One region of the Streptomyces sp. NPDC060209 genome, then DNA from elsewhere that is predicted to be linked to it. Evidence: riboswitches for the same ligand, from Rfam matches in the RefSeq annotation. Region 1 holds a riboswitch; the other holds the start of a gene.
The links. Region 1 has a riboswitch for ZMP and ZTP ahead of glyA (serine hydroxymethyltransferase). Riboswitches for the same ligand answer to the same signal wherever they lie in the genome.
Positions count from the first base shown of each region.

Region 2: another riboswitch for ZMP and ZTP. It lies ahead of ACFWFI_RS09435 (bifunctional 5,10-methylenetetrahydrofolate dehydrogenase/5,10-methenyltetrahydrofolate cyclohydrolase); the one in region 1 lies ahead of glyA (serine hydroxymethyltransferase).

Region 1 is NZ_JBHWZS010000093.1:16,694-25,999, forward strand. It holds gene ACFWFI_RS19395 (PBS lyase) at 1-894, opposite strand, end outside; gene ligD (non-homologous end-joining DNA ligase) at 1,077-1,970, opposite strand; gene ACFWFI_RS19405 (non-homologous end joining protein Ku) at 2,030-3,100, shown strand; gene ACFWFI_RS19410 (hypothetical protein) at 3,130-4,758, opposite strand; ZMP/ZTP riboswitch at 4,942-5,064, shown strand; gene glyA (serine hydroxymethyltransferase) at 5,103-6,383, shown strand; gene ACFWFI_RS19420 (nuclease-related domain-containing protein) at 6,541-7,671, shown strand; gene ACFWFI_RS19425 (D-2-hydroxyacid dehydrogenase family protein) at 7,756-8,715, shown strand; gene ACFWFI_RS19430 (formylglycine-generating enzyme family protein) at 9,009-9,306, shown strand, end outside.
Region 2 is NZ_JBHWZS010000032.1:8,895-18,200, reverse strand. It holds gene ACFWFI_RS09445 (hypothetical protein) at 1-2,409, shown strand, start outside; gene ACFWFI_RS09440 (hypothetical protein) at 2,424-4,436, shown strand; ZMP/ZTP riboswitch at 4,492-4,577, shown strand; gene ACFWFI_RS09435 (bifunctional 5,10-methylenetetrahydrofolate dehydrogenase/5,10-methenyltetrahydrofolate cyclohydrolase) at 4,599-5,465, shown strand; gene ACFWFI_RS09430 (SDR family NAD(P)-dependent oxidoreductase) at 5,365-6,210, opposite strand; gene ACFWFI_RS09425 (fumarylacetoacetate hydrolase family protein) at 6,207-7,178, opposite strand; gene ACFWFI_RS09420 (VOC family protein) at 7,306-8,244, opposite strand; gene ACFWFI_RS09415 (amidohydrolase family protein) at 8,258-9,262, opposite strand; gene ACFWFI_RS09410 (FAD-dependent oxidoreductase) at 9,259-9,306, opposite strand, start outside.

The sequences.
Region 1 (9,306 bases):
CCGCAGCAGGTCGGCGGCCCACGGGGTGCTGCGGCCGGAGGGCTCCTCGGCCGACAGCTCCCGCAGCTGGCCCACCAGCGTCGGTGCGGCGGCCAGGTCCGCCGCCGCCTCGTCACCACCCGGCGCCTTCGCGGCGGACGGTTCCGGCCGGCAGGGCCGGGAGCGCAGCTCCCGCAGCAGCCCCGACACCACCCGCACGACGTCGCCGGGCAGCGCGTCCGGGGCGCACCTGGCCAGCTGGGCGAGGGCCGCCAGTCGCAGTCCGGGCGGATACGCCTCCGCGGCGAGCCGGCTCAGCCAGTCGGCCGCCCGCGCCGCGAGCGGCCGGTGGCGCAGGGCGATCCGGCCGGCGGCCTCGACGAGCGCGAGCCGCACCTCGTCGTCCGCCTCCACGGGCAGCCGCTCCCGCAGCAGCGCGAGCACTCTGCCCGGCCGGCCGTGCAGAGTGGCCAGGGCCAGCGGTGCGGCGAGCCGCACTCCCGGGTCCTCGTCGGCGACCAGCTCGAAGAACACCGCGGACCCGGCGGACACGGCGGCCGCGGCCATCGCGTAGTTCGCCACGCCCTCGATCTCGTCCTCGTCCAGTTCGTCCAGCTCGCTCTCGTCGTCCTCGTCCAGATCGATGCCGCCGATGCTGGTCAGCAGCTCGACGATGCCGCCCCGGTCCCGTATGCCCGGATCCACGGCCAGTTCGAAGAGGAACGGGATGCACGCGAGAGTGCACGCGTACACATCGCCCTGGTGGTGCACCGCGCCGTACATTCCGTCGAGCGCGCTCTCCCGCTCCGCCGGATCGGCGGAGGCGAGTCCGTAAAGGAGCCCCGGCACATCGTCGGCCGGGCCGTAGGCATGCTCCATCGAGGCCCAGTCGACCTCGTCGATCCCCGTGAACACGCCACACCCTCCCCGTGTCTTCCCTCTGCGCGGCGGACACGGCGGAACCAAGCCCGCGCAGCAGCGCCTGCGCAGAGTGTGCACCACGGCCAGGACGATCCACCCTCCACTTGCGGCCTTTCCTCGCTCGGCCCGCCCGGGTCTGTGAAAGTGCTGTGCGAGCCCTGTACTTCCGACGCCCCTCAACCCCCGGGCAGGGGCCGCGCCTGCCCGGGATCGGTCAGCGGACCGAGCAGATCCCCGTGCCGCTCCAGCCGCGCCGCCATGTCACCGGCGAGGAAGAGGAGATCATCCGGCGCCCCGCACGCCTCGATCTCGTCCCAGGTGACGGGCGCGGAGACGGTCGGGCTGCCCTTCGCGCGCAGGGTGTACGGGGCAGCGGTGGTCTTCGCCGCGGCGTTCTGGCTGAAATCCACGAACACCTTCCCCGGGCGCAGCGCACGCGTCATCCGGTGCACGGCCAGCTCGGGCAGCGCGCCCTGCGCCTGGACCGCCAGCGTCTTCGCGTAGGCCGTCACCTCCTCGGAGGGGGTGGGCTCCAGGGGGACGAGCAGATGCAGCCCCTTGGAGCCGGAGGTCTTCCCGTACGAGGACAGCCCGTCCTCCGACAGCCGGTCCCGCAGCCAGAGGGCGACCGCACAGCACTCGACGACGCTCGCGGGCGGCCCGGGGTCCAGGTCGAACACCATCCGGTCGGCCACGGCGGGGGAGTCCTGCCGCCACTGATGGGTGTGGAACTCCACCACCAGGTTCGCCGCCCACATCAGCGACGGCAGGTCCTGGGCGAGCACCTGCCGGGCTCCGGGGTCGTCGCTGCGGGGGACCGGGGCCGTGCGCACCCAGTCGGGCGTACCGGGCGGCGGATTCTTGGTGAAGAAGCGCAGCCCCTCCGGGCCGTCCGGGTACCGCAGGAAGGACAGCGGGCGGTCCCGCAGGTGCGGCAGCATCGCACCCGCCGCCGTGGCCGCGTAGTAGTGCAGCACCTCGCCCTTGGTCGTACCGGTGGCCGGGTACAGCACCTTGTCGAGATTGCTGAGCGCCAGGCGCCGCCCCTCCACCTCTGTGATCGGCGTCATACGATAAGAATCACATGAAATCGTACGGATGAGGTCATGGCGGGCGTAAGGGGTGAACGGTGAGGTCCATCTGGAACGGCTCCATCTCGTTCGGTCTGGTCAGCATCCCGGTCAAGCTCATGAACGCCACCGAGAACCATTCGATCTCCTTCCGGCAGATCCACCTCTCCGACGGCGGCCGGATCCGCTACCGCAAGGTCTGCGAGCTGGACGAGGAGGAGGTGCCGGCCTCCGAGACCGTCAAGGCGTACGAGGACGCGGACGGCACCGTGATCCCCGTGACCGACGAGGACCTCGCCTCGCTCCCGCTCCCCACCGCCAAGACGATCGAGATCGAGGGATTCGTGCCGGCCTCGGCCATCGACCCCCTCCAGCTGGACGCGGCGTACTACCTCTCGGCCAACGGTGTCCCGGCCGCCAAGCCGTACGCCCTGCTGCGCGAGGCCCTGAGGCGGAGCGGCAAGGTCGCCGTCGCGAAGTACGCGCTGCGCGGGCGGGAACGGCTCGGCATGCTGCGGGTGGTCGACGACGTGATCGCGATGCACGGTCTGCTGTGGCCGGACGAGATCCGTGCCCCGGAGGGCGTCGCCCCCGACTCCGGCGTCAAGGTCCGCGACGCGGAGCTGGACCTGGCGGACGCACTGATGAACACCCTCGGCGACGCCGATCTGGAGACTCTCCACGACGACTACCGCGAGGCGGTCGAGGAACTCGTCGCGGCGAAGGCGGCCGGTGAACCCGTCGCGGAGGAGGAGGCCGAGGAGCCCGGGGGCAAGGTCATCGACCTGATGGCGGCGCTGGAAAGCAGCGTCCGGGCGGCGAAGGAGTCGCACGCGGAGGACGGCGGGCACGGGGACGAGGTCGCGGACGTCCACCCCATCGGGTCCGGCCGCGGCGGAGCGAAGAAGTCCGGAGCCTCCTCGAAGCGGGCCCCGTCGAAGAAGGCGGCACCCAAGAGGGCGGCTGCGAAGAAGACCGCCGCGAAGAAGCCGGCCGCGAAGGAGACGGAGACGAAGGGGACCTCGGCCAGGAAGCCCGCGCCGAAGAAGGCGACCGCGAAGAAGGCATCGGCGAAGAAGCCCGCGGCGAAGAAGACTGCCCGGGGCACCCGCAAGCGCACCTCGGCCTGACGCGTGGCCGCGTGGGCCGAGGCCGCTGCTCAGGGCGCGGAGGCGGGCTTCAGCAGATCCGGCAGGGCGGGAAGGTCCAGTCCGTACGGGTCCCTCTCGATGACATAGGTGCAGCTCGTGTACGTGTAGCCGGGCTCGACCTTGGAACCGGAGGCGTAACTGTCCACGGCCGAAGTCGCTCCCGTGCCGTGCTTGTACAGGAAGTGGTACTCGCCCGCGGGCAGCCGCAGCCGTGCCTTCGGGTACGACGTGCCGTTCGCCCTGCAGGCGCCCGCCGCGCCGGTGGCCTCGCTGCTGAACCGCTCGCAGCTGCCGCAGGTCTTCAGCTTCACCGTCCCGGTGACCGGACCCGTGTAGAGCACCTCGACGTCGTTGGGGGCGCCGTTGCTGATGACGAGCTCCATGCGGACGCCGCCCGGCTTGCCGCTCCCCGGCAGCCGCTTGCCCGCCGAGGGCCGGACCTCCGCTATCTCGGCCGCCGTGGATATGTCCCGGGCGTGCTGCCTGCGCCCGTCCTCCTTGTAGGTGTCCGCGAAGTCCGTCAGGGTCTGGCGTGCGTCGGCGAACCGCTTGTCCTTGAACTCGTCCACACCGCAGGCGTACACCCCGTCGCGTACGCCGGCGTCGGCCTGCTGTGCCAGGGAGGGGACGGAGGTCTCGGGCAGCTCCGCGACCAGGGTGCTCGTCAGGCGCAGCTGGTCGGTCACGGTGCAGGGTTCCGCACCCTTCAGACCGGCCACCTGCTGTCGTATCGTCCCGCTGACGGCCGGGCCCACCTGCCCGGCCTGGGCGGACCGGGGGAACGTGCGCAGCAGGGTGCCCAGCTCCTTGCTGCCGGAATCCGGCCCCGTGCCGCCCAGCCGGGAGACTCCGCAGCCGTACAGCGACTCCGCGAGCGGGGTGTCGGGCCAGTCGGTGAGATCGCCGAGCAGCTTGCGGTCCACCGTGTCGGGGAGCGTACGCAGATAGGTCAGGGGCTCGACCGCCGCGCAGTGGTTCTTCGCACGGTACGGCGTGGCGACAGCGGCGTAATAGGCCTCGAGCCGCCTGGGCACGAGCGCGGCGGCGCGCGATCCGGGGTGGTCCTCGCCCAGTTCCCGGTAGAGGGTGAGCGCGTACCGGTAGTCGGGCGCGGAGAGGAGGAACGAGCTCTTCGCCGCCTTGGCGACCAGGTTGTCACCCTCCTCCAGCCGGCCGAGCAGCTCCTGCTCCGTGGCCTCGTCGCGTGCGGAGCCGTAGGCGACGGTCCCGGCGACCGGAACGGCCAGCAGGAGCAGTCCGAGCACCGCGGCCAGGACGGGCCGGGACCACGGACCGAACTCCGTGCGCAGGGCGATGCGGGCCGCGTCGGCCCCCGCGAGGACGAGCAGCAGGAGATACGCGGCGACGAGGGCGGCGGGCACCCCGTCCGGATCGGCGGGCAGCGCGACGAACAGGAAGACCGCGGTCGCCGCCCAGATCACCGCCGCCCTGCGCCGACGGCGCACCAGGACGTGGCCGAGTCCCAGGCCGGAGAGGCTGAGCAGTCCGGCGGCGACTGCCCGCAGCGCGCCCCCCGGTGGCGGCGGGCCTGCCGTCGGAGGCCGGGCGGGAGGAGGAGGCGGCTGAACGGTCCCCCAGCCGTGCTCCTGCCCGGCCCCGGGTCTGGCCCCGGACATGCCCGAATGATCACGTGAATCCATCACGGCCCCCCACCGCCGAACCCCGTCAGGTCCCCGGGTAGCTGCCCAGTTTCGTGCCCGTTCACGCGTGCTTGAGGACGTTGGCGCCGTTATGGTGCGGGATGCCTCGGCCGGCGCGTGCCCGGCGCGGTGTCGGAACGGACCTCCCCGCAGTAGGGTGCGGAGTGCCGCGACTGGCGCGTACCCGGCAGGGTGCTCCGTGGAAACGACCACGAGGGAGCGGCACACTCCGGGCATGCCCGGGGCGTCATCGCCGGAGGGCCGTCCGCCTGGGCATCCGGGTCCATGTCGCCCCGTGCGACCGACCCGGGAGGATCCCCGTGGCCGTACAGCCGTCCGATTCCCGCCGCCCCGCCCTGACAGCGGCGGATCCCGAACTCGCCGCCCTGGTGAACGCCGAGGAGCGTCTCCAGGCGGACACCCTGCGTCTGATCCCCAGTGAGAACTACGTGTCCGCCGCCGTGCTGGAGGCGTCCGGCACCGTCCTGCAGAACAAGTACTCCGAGGGCTACCCCGGCAAGCGCTACTACGAGGGCCAGCAGGTCATCGACCAGGTCGAGACGCTCGCCGTCGAGCGCGCCAAGGCGCTGTTCCGGATGGAACACGCCAACGTCCAGCCGTACTCCGGCTCCCCGGCCAACCTCGCCGTCTACCTGGCGTTCCTGCAGCCCGGCGACACCGTCCTCGGGATGTCGCTGCCGATGGGCGGGCACCTCACCCACGGCTGGGGCGTCTCGGCCACGGGTACGTGGTTCCGGGGGGTGCGGTACGGAGTGCGGCGCGACACCGGGCGCGTCGACCTGGACGAGGTGCGCGACCTGGCGCGTGCGGAGCGGCCCAAGGTGATCTTCTGCGGCGGCACCGCCGTGCCCCGGGTGATCGACTTCGCCGGGTTCGCCGACATCGCCCGTGAGGTGGGAGCGGTGCTGGTGGCCGACGTCGCCCACATCGCCGGGCTGATCGCCGGGGGTGCGCATCCCTCGCCCGCCCCGTACGCCGACGTGGTGTCCACCACCACCCACAAGACCCTGCGCGGGCCGCGCGGGGCGATGCTGCTGACCCGGGCCGAGCACGCCAGGGCCGTGGACCGCGCCGTCTTCCCCGGGCTCCAGGGCGGTCCGCACAACCAGACCACCGCCGCCATCGCGGTCGCGCTGAAGGAGGCGGCCGGGGCGGACTTCTCCGCGTACGCCCACCAGGTCGTCGCCAACGCCCGTGCGCTGGGCGAGGAACTGGCGGCACGCGGCTTCGACCTCGTGTCCGGCGGCACGGACAACCACCTGCTGCTGGCGGACCTCACCGGCAAGGGTGTCTCCGGAAAGATCGCGGCCAAGGCGCTCGACCGGGCCGGGATCGTCGTCAACTACAACACCGTCCCCTACGACCCCCGCAAGCCCTTCGACCCGTCCGGCATCCGCATCGGCACCCCCGCCCTGACGTCCCGGGGCATTCCCGCCTCCGAGATGGCGGCGGTCGCGCAGTGGATCGATCTCGTGGTCGATGCCGCTCGTACAGGTGATGAAACGACCGTTTCCAAGGTCAGGGACGAAGTGAGGACCATGATGGACGCCTATCCGGCGCCTGGCCTCCCCCTGGTCTGACCGGGGCGCCGGAGCAGTCCGGGGCACACAGGGCCCGGACTGCTCCGGAACGCCGTGCTCCCGACTCCGCGCGCCCGCTCTGCGCCCTGTGCGGGGGCCGACCCGCCGTACAGGCTGAGGGAGCAAGGATGCCGGAGGGGTGAACAGAGGGGGCACGATGCAGGATCTCAAGGTCACGTCATGGCAGCTCTTCGGGCACGACCGGCTCTATGTGAACCTGCCGGACGGCACCGCGATCGGATGGGCGGACAGGGGCAGCGGCACGATCACGGTCCTGCACCCGCGCTACCGGGACGCCGTTACCGACGCACTCGCGCGCCAGGTCCCGGACCTGCCGGCCCTCGTCGGTGAGGACGCGCCGACCGGGCCGCCCAGCCCGCCCGTGCCGCCACAGGTCCCGAGGATCCCGCCCATGCGGGGGATGCGGAAACGGGGCGCGGGACGGGAGGCGGCGCCCCTGGCCGAGCCGGTGTCCGTGCCCGAGGGAGTGGGGGAAGCGGTGACCGTGCCCCAGCCGGAAGCGCTGTCGGTGCCCGCGGTGCCCGCGGTGCCCGCGGTGCCCGCGGTGCCCGCGGTGCCCGTGCCCGTGCCGGACGCGTCGACCGTGCCGGATCCGGTGGCCGGTGCCGAGACCGGGACGCGCCGACGGCCGGCTGCCCTGACCGCGCTGACACCCGCGAGCGATCTCGCTTCGCGGCGGCCGGGGGCCGGGCTCCGGGAGCAGCTCGGCGAGTCCGGGACCGGGGCGTTCGTGAGGGTGGCCACCGGAGCGCTGCGGCGGCACAGGGACGGGGACCCCCGGCGCGGCGCCCTCGCGGGGGAGCGGCGGGTCGGGGCCGAGCTCAAACGGCTGACCCGGCACGGCTGGAGGGTGCTGCACTCCGTGCCCCTGCCGGACGGCACGGAGATCGGGCACCTGCTCATCGGGCCCGGCGGGGTGTTCGCCGTGAGTACCGACCACCGTCCCGGAGCATCGGTACGGATCGAGGACGGCACCTTGCGGATCGACGACGGCACCGCGCAGCCGTACGCGCTCGACGACCGGTCCGGTGCCCGGCGGGCCCGGGCGGCCCTGGAGGCGCACTGCGCCTTCGAGGTGCCCGTCCAGACCGTGCTGGTGTTCACCGGCGTCGCCGCGCTGGAGGTGGTCGCCTCCCCGGCCGGCGTGAGCGTCTACCGGGAGCGCCAGGTATCCGCTCTCGCCCCGCTGACGGGCGTGCTCACCGCCACCCAGGTGGAGCGCGTCTACGACGTCGCACGGAACGGGGAGACCTGGCTGGACACGTGAGCCCGGAGCGCGGCCGGTAGATTTCCCGGTGCTGCCGCAGTGCCACCGCTGTACCACCGCCGTGCCGCCGAAGGGGAAGACACCATGAAACTCCGCTGTGCCGTGCTCGACGACTACCAGTCCGTGGCGGCCACCTCCGCCGACTGGTCGCCCGTCGCCGCCGACATCGACGTGGTCAGCTTCGCCGAGCACTGCGCCACCGAGGACGAACTGGCCGCACGACTGGCCGAGTTCGACATAGTGGTCACCCTCCGGGAGCGCGTGCCGTTTCCCGCGACGCTGATCGAGCGGCTGCCCCGGCTCCGCCTGATCGTCGCCTCCGGCATGCGCAACACGTCCATCGACTACGCCGCGGCCGAAAGGCACGGGGTCACCGTCTGCGGCACCGCCAGCACGGCCACCCCGCCCGTCGAGCTCACCTGGGCGCTGCTGCTCGGACTGGCGCGCGGGCTCGTGACCGAGGCCGACGCCCTGCGGAACGGCGGCCCCTGGCAGTCCACCGTCGGAGCCGATCTGCACGGGCGCAGGCTCGGGATCCTCGGGCTGGGGAAGATCGGCAGCCGGGTCGCCGCGGTCGGCCGCGCCTTCGGCATGGACGTGGTGGCCTGGAGCGCGAATCTGACCCCGGAGCGGGCGGCGGAGGCCGGGGCCGGCTTCGCCGAGTCCAAGGAAGAGCTGCTGGAGACCAGCGACTTCGTCTCCGTACACCTGGTGCTGAGCGAACGCACCCGTGGGCTGCTGGGTGCGAAGGAGCTCGGGCTGATGCGGCCCGGCAGCTATCTGGTCAACACCTCCCGGGCGGCGATCGTCGACCAGGACGCGCTGCTCGACGTCCTGCGCCGAGGGGCCATCGCGGGTGCCGGGGTGGATGTGTTCGACGTCGAGCCGCTTCCGGCGGACCACCCGATGCGCAGCGCGCCGCGCCTCCTGGCCACACCGCACCTGGGCTATGTGTCCCGGGCCAACTACGCGGCGTACTACGGGGACGCGGTCGAGGACATCCGTGCCTACCTCGACGGCGGTCCCGTCCGCACGCTCGGCTGAGCGGACACACCTCGGCGGGGTCCGCCTGACCCTCGCCGGCGAGTCCGGTCGGAGCCGTCGGCCCGGCTCCAGCGCCTCCACCAGGCGGCGGTTCTCTCCTCCGACCCGGCGCGGACCTGCCGGTACCGGCTTCCGGCTGAGGAGTTGCCGCGTCTTCGGCCCGCCGAGGTGCCGAAGTGCGCCGACGGCCGGCGGTGCGCCGCGTAGCGTGAGCGCGTGGCGGCTCTCCTGCCGCCCAGGACAGAGAGGCTCACCGCGTGCCCGCGTTCACCGACGACGAGTTGGCCTCCTGCATGGTCCGGATCCCGGCCGGCACCGTGGACCTTCGCGACGACCGCCGAGGGGCCCGCTGGGAGGCGGAGATCGAGCCCTTCCTGCTCGGCCGCTGCCCCGTCACCGCCGAACAGCACCGCGCCGTCACAGGGGCGGGCCCCGGTCCGTCCGAGCCCGGCGCCCTGCCCGTGACGAACGTCAGCTGGCACGACGCCGTCGAGTTGTGCAACCGGTTCTCGGCCCGCGCCGGACTGGACCCGGTCTACTCCCATGACGTGCGGAGCGGCGAGGTGATCCGCGACCCCGCCTCCGACGGCT
Region 2 (9,306 bases), on a different contig from region 1:
GTGGAACGCCTGCTGATGGAAGTGCTCGACACCCAGACGTACCGCCTGGACGCCTGGATGACCTCGGCCGCCTCGGCCCGGCTGGACAAGCTGAGGAGCAACAGCCCGTCCGTGACCCACCTGGGCGCCTACGGCTGGGTCACGGACGTCGGCCCCCGTGAAGAAGGGGAGACCGGCACGGGCGAGGGGGCCACGGAGGGGGAGGCGCCCGCGGAAGAGGTGGTCGCTGAGGGGGCGGCGCCCGCCGAAGAGGTTTCCACGGAGGGCGAGTTGCCGGCCGAGGGGGCGGCGCCCGCTGAGGGGGAAGTGCCCGCCGAGGAGACCGGCGGAGTCGACAACGACAGCGGTGCCGCCGGAGCGAAGCAGACGAACGACGGTTACCTCGTCGCACCGTCGATGCACCACGCCACCACCCTCGCCGTGCTCCGCTCCGGCTGGCTGAGCCACGCCGACCGACAGGCCTTCGACGTCAACCTCGCCTCGAGCCGTGTGCGCCGCGCCCTCGCCGTCGTCGACGGCATCCGCTCCGGGCAGACGCTCAGCGCGCTGCTCGGATACTCCCTGGAACGCGGCCTGCACGACGCCCGGCTCGACGCACTCATCGACGTCCTCCGCAGCCGATATCCGACGCCGGGACTCGTCGACCCGAACGCGGAGGGCGGCGAAGAGGCTCGCACGGCGATAGCCGCGCGGGACATCGTCGACGGGCAGGCACTGCTCGACGACTGGCTTGCTCATGGCCGGGACCTGGGGGCTCTGGAGCTGGGGACCGCTGCGGCACCGCTGCTGGACCAGGCCGCACCGCTGGTGGTGGAGCTCGAGGCCACCGTCGACGCCGTCGGTGATCTGCTGCTCGCGGAGAGCGTCCACCACCTCGTAGCGGGCAATCCGCTCCGCGCGGGCGCGGCGGCCGACGGCATCGCACGTGGGGACAACCTCCCGCAGGACTTCGAGGTGGTCCGTACCCCACGCTCGGCGGTCGCGCTCACCTTCCGTCTCGGACTCCTCGCACCGGCGAGCGGCACGGCCGGCTGGGCCCCCGGCCGACCCCTCGCCACGCTCGAACCGGCGGTGGAACGCTGGTGCCAGATGCGCCTCGGCGACGCCGCCGCGTGGCGCTTCGACTTCGGCGACGCCGCCGCGCCGGTCGCCATCGGTCTGGCGGACCTCGGGGTCTGCGCACTGGATGTGGTGCTCGGCTCCGGAACCTCCGGGGATGGGGCCAAGGACCCTCTGAGCCAGGACACCCCGCTGGCACGACGGCTGGTGCGGCACGCCGCAGCCCACGTGACCGGCTCCGCGCCGCAACGCATCACCCGGCCCTCGGCCGCCCGTTTCGCGGAACTCCAGCTCCTGTGCCGTTCGCTGGGCGACGTGCTGCGCACGGCCCGGCCGCTGCTCCTGTCCGACCTGGACGCCGACGCGGGCGACGACTGGGCAGGCGCCGATCTGAACGATCTGGCCGCCCGGGTGACGACGTGGCAGAACGCCGTCACATCGGGAGTCGCCTGGCTGCGCGAGCAGGCGAAGACCCTTCCCACCTCTGCCGAGGCCGTCGTCAAGACCCTCGACGGACTCGCGGACAACGGCGTTCACGCCGCGTGCTCCCTCGGCCCGCCCGTCGACGACGCCGGCCAGGAGTCCCTGCGGGCACAGACCGCCTTCGTGCTCGACCACTTCGACGACTCGCCCCTCGAACTGGTCCCGGAGCCGCCGAAGGAGCCCTCAGAGGTGCTGGAGTGGGCCACACGGCTGCGTACGGCGGTGTCCTCCGTACTCGGTGAAACCCTTCCCGTACTGCCCGTGTTCCGGCTCGGCGGGACCACCGCCGGCGCCGCGCTGGCTGCCCCGCGTCCGGACGGCGCCGACGACGATGCCGTCGGCGACTGGCTGATGGACATGGAACGGGTCAGACCGCAGGCAGCCACCCTCGGCGACGCGCTGACGGCCTCGGAAGCCCTGGCCGGGACGACGCCCTGCGGGACGGCCGTCACCCAGTCGCCGGCCGGGCAGAGGTGGATCGCTCGCGGACCGGCCCCCGTGCCCTCCCGCAGTGATCCCGCCCCGCGTCACTGCGCGGTCCTGCGGGCGGACGGAGAACCGGCCGTCGGCCAACTCTGCGGGCTCGTGGTGGACGCGTGGACCGAGACCGTTCCGGAAGCCGCGCAGGAGGAGATGGGGGCACTCGCATTCCACTACAACCAGCCGGACGCGCGGGCACCCCAGGCATGGCTGCTCGCCGTACCGCCCGATCCGATGCGCGGCTGGTGCATGGAAGACGTACACGCAGTGGTGGAGGAGACGTTCGCCCTGGCACGCGTCCGCGGCATGGACTTGAGCGATTTCACAGAGCTGCGCGGCGTGCTGCCGGTGCAGTGGGCCGAGCCGGGGACCTGGGGCTTCCATTAACCCGTGGAGGAATCATGGCAATGTTCCGGTACGAACCCGTGCCGCGCGATGCGGGCGTGGAGGAGGCACTCGCCGCCGCCACCCACGATGCGGCATGGTTCCTCGCCCGGCAGTACGGCTTCGGCGAGTTCAGGGGCGACGACGCCGCCACGCCGGTGAACGTGTCGATCGCGCAGGAGAGGCACCCGCTGGACAACTGGCGCGGTGACGTGACGGAGGAAGCCGCGGCAGGCGACGCCACCGCCGAAGGCGACAGGTGGAAGCCGTACGACCCCTCGACGATGGTGCTCGAATCGCTGGTCGAGCAGGAACTCCAGGACGGCCCGGACGCACGTCTCTCCATCACCGGCGCCATTCGCTGGAGGCGTGCGCTGGCCGGTGCCGGACTCCTCGGACTGCTCCCCGCCTTCGCCCGGGTCTGCTCCTTCGGCCCGTACGGGGGCCTGGCTCCGGCCGCCTTGGCGGCAACCGTCCGTGACCGGCTTCCCGACCCGGTGGCCCTCGCGAAGTGGCTGGAGCGCATCGCCGCGCGCGACGAGGCCGCCGCGGAGAAGTTCGGAGTGCCGTCCGAGAGCCGCGAGGCGCTGGCGTCGACCGCCGCGCAGTGGCTCGCGTGGTGGAAGACACGGGTGCCGGAGCCGGTCGAACCCGCGGCGAACACCTGGGACCGCAACCGCATGGAGTATTCCTTCTCCGTCCGTGCCTCCACGCTGCCCGAGGTCGAGTTGCGGGCAGCCGAGTACCACGGCGGGCACCTCGACTGGTGGGCCGTCGACGCCCCGCCGGCCCGTGTGCCGGTCGCCGAGGCGATGGTGACCCGCGACCAGCGGAAGACCATTCCCACACCGGCGGGATACGGCGGTATGCCCGTCGCCCGTTTCTGGGAGATGGAGGACGCCCGTATCGACTTCGGCTCGATCGACGCGTCACCCGCGGACCTCGGCCGGCTGCTGCTGGTGGCCTTCGCCACGGTCTACGACAACGACTGGTTCTGCGCTCCTCTTCCGACACTGGCGGGATCGCTCAGCAGGGTCGTCGAATGCACCGTCTCGGATGTCTTCGGCGGTGAGTCCGTCCTCGCCCACGCCACGGCGGAGGACGCCGACTGGAACGTCTACGGCTTGGGCGAAACGTCCGGCGGTGCCGCCATGGGAGGCGGGAGTGACAGCGCGACACCCGCTCCGTCGCCGTGGTTCTACCGCGCGGCGTCGCTTTCCGGAGGGCTGGAGAGCCCGCCGTTGGAGTCCGTGCTCCTCCTGCGCGACGAACAGGCCAATCTCGCCTGGGCCGTCGAGGAGACTGTCGCCGACCGCGCCGACCAGCCGATCGACCGGTACAACCGATGGATCGCCGGACCACCTCCTGGCCCGGTAGCGGTCACCCCGGCCAATGGTGCGGCACCGGCACCGGCCCCGCCCGCCCCGGCTGCCCCGCCTGCGGCGGCTGCGGCGGCTGATGGTGCGACACCTGCCCAGCCCGCCGCCCCTCCAGCTCCACCTGCCGCGGCTGACGGTACGGCGCCCGCCCCGCCCGCCCCGGCTGCCCCGCCCGCGGCGGCTGATGGCGCGACACCGGCCCCTCCAGCCCCGCCTGCTCCGGCTGACGGTGCGACACCGGCCCCTCCAGCCCCGCCTGCCGCGACTGACGGTGCGGCGCCCGCCCCGCTCCCTCCGCCCGAGAGCGCCGTGCCTGACCGCCGTACCCACTACAAGGTCGCCACCGAAGTTCCGGCGCACTGGTATCCGCTGGTGCCGCAGAGCCTCGCGGACCAGGAGTCCTACCGGCTCCACCTCGTCCGGCTGGTCCGTAGCGAATGGGCCCCGCCCAGGCCCCTCGGCCGCCTGCTGACGGAGACCGACTGGGTCCACGAGGAGGAGGTGCCGCGTTCCGGTATCCGTGTGGAGCGCAGCCGCCAGTACGCACGAGCGAGCGACGGCACCGTCCACGCCTGGACCACACGGCGCAAGCGCAGCGGTACGGGAAGCGGTTCGAGCGGGCTCCGCTTCGACGTGCTGGAGGAATCCTGATCCCACGGCACCCCGAAAAGGGGGCACAGTGAGCACGCGGCGTCCACTACAGTGCCGCGTGGGCCGTGACTGGCGCTGAGGTGGAGCACCACCGGGGAGCGGTCTGACGAGGAGTCGTTGCCGTGCGCCTGGGCGAGTGGTCAGCCACGCCTGGAGGCAACGATGTCCGTGATCCGGACTGCCCAGCTCATGGACGGCACCGGCCTTGCCGGTCGCATCGCCGAAGAGACCGCTGCCACGGCAGCGGACATCTCACGACGCACGGGAACCAGTCCCTGCCTGGCGACGGTGCTGGTGGGAGAGGATCCCGCTTCGGCCACCTACGTCCGCATGAAGCGGGCCCGGTGTGCGAAGGCGGGTATCCGGTCCCGCCACATCGGTCTGCCCGCCACCACCACGACCGCCGAACTGATCGGCACCCTCGCCGGCCTGTCCGACGATCCGGACGTGCACGGAATCCTGCTCCAGCACCCCTGCGGACCGCACATCGACGAGCGAGCGGCGTTCGAGGCCATCGCCCCGGAGAAGGACGTCGACGGGGTCACGATGCATTCCTTCGCCGCCATGAGCTTCGCGCGGCCGGGCTTCGTGTCCTGCACTCCGGGCGGGATCATGCGGCTGCTCGAGGCGTACGACGTCGAACTCGCGGGCAAGCACGCGGTCGTGGTGGGGCGCAGCGCGATTCTCGGCAAGCCGGCCGGGATGCTCCTGCTCGCGAAGGACGCGACGGTCACGTACTGCCACTCCCGCACCGCCGACCTGCCGGGCATCGTTCAGGGGGCCGACATCGTGGTCGCGGCAGTGGGGCGGCCCGGCCTGATCCGAGGCCAGGACATCAAGCCCGGCGCGGTGGTGATCGATGCCGGATACAACCCGGGCAACGTGGGCGACGTGGACTTCGAGTCCGCCCTCACCCGCGCCCGTCTGCTCACCCCGGTCCCCGGCGGCGTCGGGCCGATGACCATCGCGGTCCTTCTGGCGCAGACGGTGCGAGCGGCGGCGGGGCAGCTGGGGACCCAGGAGCGCTGAGCCCGTCGAGCAGGGCGTCGGAGACGGACTTGACGCCGCCGTGCGCGGTGAGGCCGCCGTCCACGGGGATCTCGGCACCGGTGATGAAGGACGACTCGTCCGACAGCAGGAAGACGACCAGCGGGGCGACCTCGTCGACCGTCCCGGTGCGGCCCAGCGGTGTCTCCCGGACGTTCGCGTCGCGGAACGCCGGCGCGGCGGAAGCGGTCATCTCGGTCTCGATGTAGCCGGGGTGGACCGTGTTCACGCGGATGCCCCGTGTGCCGAGCTCCAGCGCCGCGGTCTTCGACAGGCCCCGCAGCGCCCACTTGCTCGTGGTGTAGGCGACCGGATAGTGGGCGGTGAGGGCCGCCGACGAGCCGATGTTGACGACGGAGGCGCCGCGGGGCATCAGCGGAGCGAGGTGCTGGATGCCGAGGAGGGGACCGGTGACGTTGACCGCGTGGACCCGAGCCATGTCCTCGGGGCGTACGTCGCCGACCCGGGCGCGCCAGGTGATGCCGGCGTTGTTGACGAGGCCGTCCACCCGGCCGTACGAGTCCCGCAACTCGGCGGCCAGTCCGGCCCAGTCCTTCTCACTGGTGACGTCGAGCCGCCGGCAGCCGTCCCCGGGTTCCACGTCGGTGGCGACGACCCGGGCACCCTCACGGGCGAGGGCCTCCGCCTCGGCGGCGCCCTGACCACGGGCGGCACCCGTGACGACCACGACCTTGTCCAGGAGCCGCCCGGCGCGCGGGCCGGTCACGGCCGCTCCCTGCCACGGCGCCGGCCGGCCGGCAGTGCCACGGGCTCGGCACCCGGGACGACAGTGCTGGTCAGCGTGCCGATGCCCTCGACCGTGAGGGTGACGGTGTCGCCGGGCTTCAGCGGCGGCGGGGTCTGTTCGCCGCGCAGGCCCCACAGTTCGGCGAGGCATCCGCCGTTGCCGCAGGTGCCGGAGCCGAGCACGTCGCCGGGGACGACCCGGGTGCCGCGTGACGCGTAGGCGGTCATCTCCTCGAACGTCCAGCTCATGTTGGAGAGCAGGTCCTCGCCGACGGTCACGCCGTTGACCTCGGCTGTCAGGGCGAGGCGCAGGAAGCCGTCGGCGTCCCGACGGGGCTCCAGCTCGTCGGGGGTCACGAGGTACGGGCCGAGGGTGGTCGCCGTGTCCTTGCCCTTGCAGGGGCCGAGGCCGACCTTCATCTCGGCTGACTGCAGATCACGGGCGGACCAGTCGTTGAAGACCGTGTAGCCGATGATGTGGTCGCGGGCCTGCACCGGGGTGAGGTCGTGGCCCTCGCGGCCGATGACGGCGGCGACCTCGAGTTCGAAGTCGAGCACGGCGGAGCCGGGTGGCACCGGGACGTCGTCCTGCGGGCCGTGGACCGCGTGCGGGTTGGTGAAGTAGAAGGCCGGTGCCTCGTACCACTGTTCGGGCACGCCGGCGGCGCCGTCGACCGAGCGGCGCACACCTTCGACATGCTCCTCGAAGGTGACGAAGTCGCGTATCGAGGTGGGCCGGAGCGGAGGCAGCAGCCGGACCCGGGACACATGGGGGCCGGCCGGCACGTCGAGTGCCGCCGCGCCTGCGGCGAGCAGACCGGGCAGCCCGTCGGTCTCCGCGAGCAGCGCGGTGAGGGACGTGACGCCGGGCAACGGGAAGAGCGTGCCGTCTTCTTCCACGACGGCCACCCGGTGGCGGTGCTGATGCTGATAGGAGGCGAAGCGCATCGTGCGGCTCCTGAAGGGAGGACGGAGGAGGGGCGCTGCGGCCGCGTCCCGTGGCGACGGGTGGACACGGCCGCGGCGGCCCCGGAGGAGTTGTCCGGGCTCGGACCGGCCGGGGAGCGGTCCGGGCTCAGACCGGCGGGGCGACGAACACGCCCCGATCTGGGTCGTTGAAGGACTCCTTGGCGACCAGTTCGTTCATCGCGTTGGCCGTGCCCCACTGGTCGGTGACCTCGGGTCGGGAGAAGTCGTAGACGTGCGGGTGCCAGGTGTCCTCGTCGAGCAGCTCCAGCTCCGTCGTGTACTCGACGGTGTTGCCGTGCGGGTCGAGGAAGTACGTGAAGGTGTTGTCGCCCGCCATGTGCCGGCCCGGCCCCCAGACCTTGCGGTGGCCGGCCCGGATGACGCGGCCTGAGCCGCGCATGTATTCGTCGATGCCGCGCATCTCGAAGGAGATGTGGTGCAGGGCGGTGTGCGGGCCCTGGGCGATGGCCATGGAGTGGTGCTGGTTGCTGATCCGCATGAAGTGCATGACCTCGCCCATGTGGGGCGAGGAGAGCGTGTCGGAGAGGGCGAAGCCGAGATGGCGCTCGTACCACTGGCGGGTGCGGTTCAGGTCGGGGGAGTTGAGGACGACGTGGGAGAGCTTGACCGGGATGGCCTCCTTCTCCTCGACCTTCCTGTGCCGCCGGACCTCGACGTCGGCGGACACCTCGATCGTGCGGCCGTCGACGTCGAAGAAGCGGAAGCCGTACCCGCCGCCCGGGGTGTCCACGGCGCCGGGCCGCGAGACCAGCCGCACCCCGCCGGCCAGGAGCCGTTCGGCGAGGGTGTCCACATCGGCCGGGTTCGCGGCGCCGTAGGAGACGAGGTCGAGCCGCTTCTCGTCGGCCTTGCGCAGCCGTACGACGTACTGCTCGGGGGAGCCCTCGGCGGCCAGGAAGGAGATCCCGGAGTCCTCGGCGACCTTGGTGAGGCCCCAGACTCCGGCGTAGAAGTCGAGCTGCTTGTCGTGGTCCGGCACCGCCAGGTCGACGTGACGCAGGTGGGTGAGCAGTCGTGCGCTCATGGTGGGTTCCTCCTCAGGCGAGAGCGGGGTCGATCAGGGCGGCGGCGTTGTCACCGCGTACGGCGTCGAAGTCGGCCCGGGAAAGTCCTGCGGCGCGCAGGGCACCGACCGGGTCCTCGGTACCCATGTCGAAGGGGAAGTCGGAACCGAGGAGTACGCGGTCGGCCCCGGCCACCCGGATCAGCTCCCGCAGGACGTCCGGGTCGTGGACGAGCGAGTCGAAGTACAGCCGCTTGAGGTAGCTGCTCGGCAGGTGGGCGCAACCGGCACCCGCGTCGGAGCGGGCGGACCAGGCGTGGTCCGAGCGGCCGATGTGGGTGGGGAGGTAGCCGCCGCCGTGGGCGGCGATCAGCTTCAGGCCGGGGTGCCGGTCGAACACCCCCGAGAAGATGAGGTGGGAGAGGGCGACGGCGTTCTCCGTGGGCTGGCCGACCGTGTTGGACAGGTACCACCGGTCCAGGCGCTCGTCGAGCGTGCACCCGAAGGGATGCAGGAAGACGATCGCGCCCGTCTCGTCGGCCCGGGACCAGAACGGCTCGTACGCCGGGTCGGACAGTTCCCGTTCCGGGGCGTGGCTGGAGATCTCCACCCCGCGCAGCCCCTGTTCCAGGGCGTGGTCGAGGGCGCGCACCGCCTGGCGCGGATGCTGGAGAGGTACGATCCCGAGTCCGCGCAGCCGGTCGGGAGCGGCCGAACAGTGCGCGGCCGTCGCCTCGTTGGCGGTCCGGTACACCTTCTCGGCCGTCTCCTCGCCGGCCCAGTAGTGGTAGTGCGAGGGAGACGGGCTGACCAGCTGGACGTCCACACCCTGGGCGTCCATCGCGGCCAGGCGTACGGCGGGGTCGGTCAGGGCCGGGATCCGCTTGCGGACCATGGGGCCGCTGACGGCCAGGGCGTCGGGGCCGTTCCGGCGGGAGTCGAGGTCCCTCGCGCCGGCCAGCCCGGGCAGCCCGGCCACGAGCGCCTCGATCTCGGGGAGCAGTACGTGCGCGTGCACGTCCACGGTCGGGGAAGTCACGGCAGCTCCCGGAGCATAGTCATGGTGCGGCCCATCAGACCGGG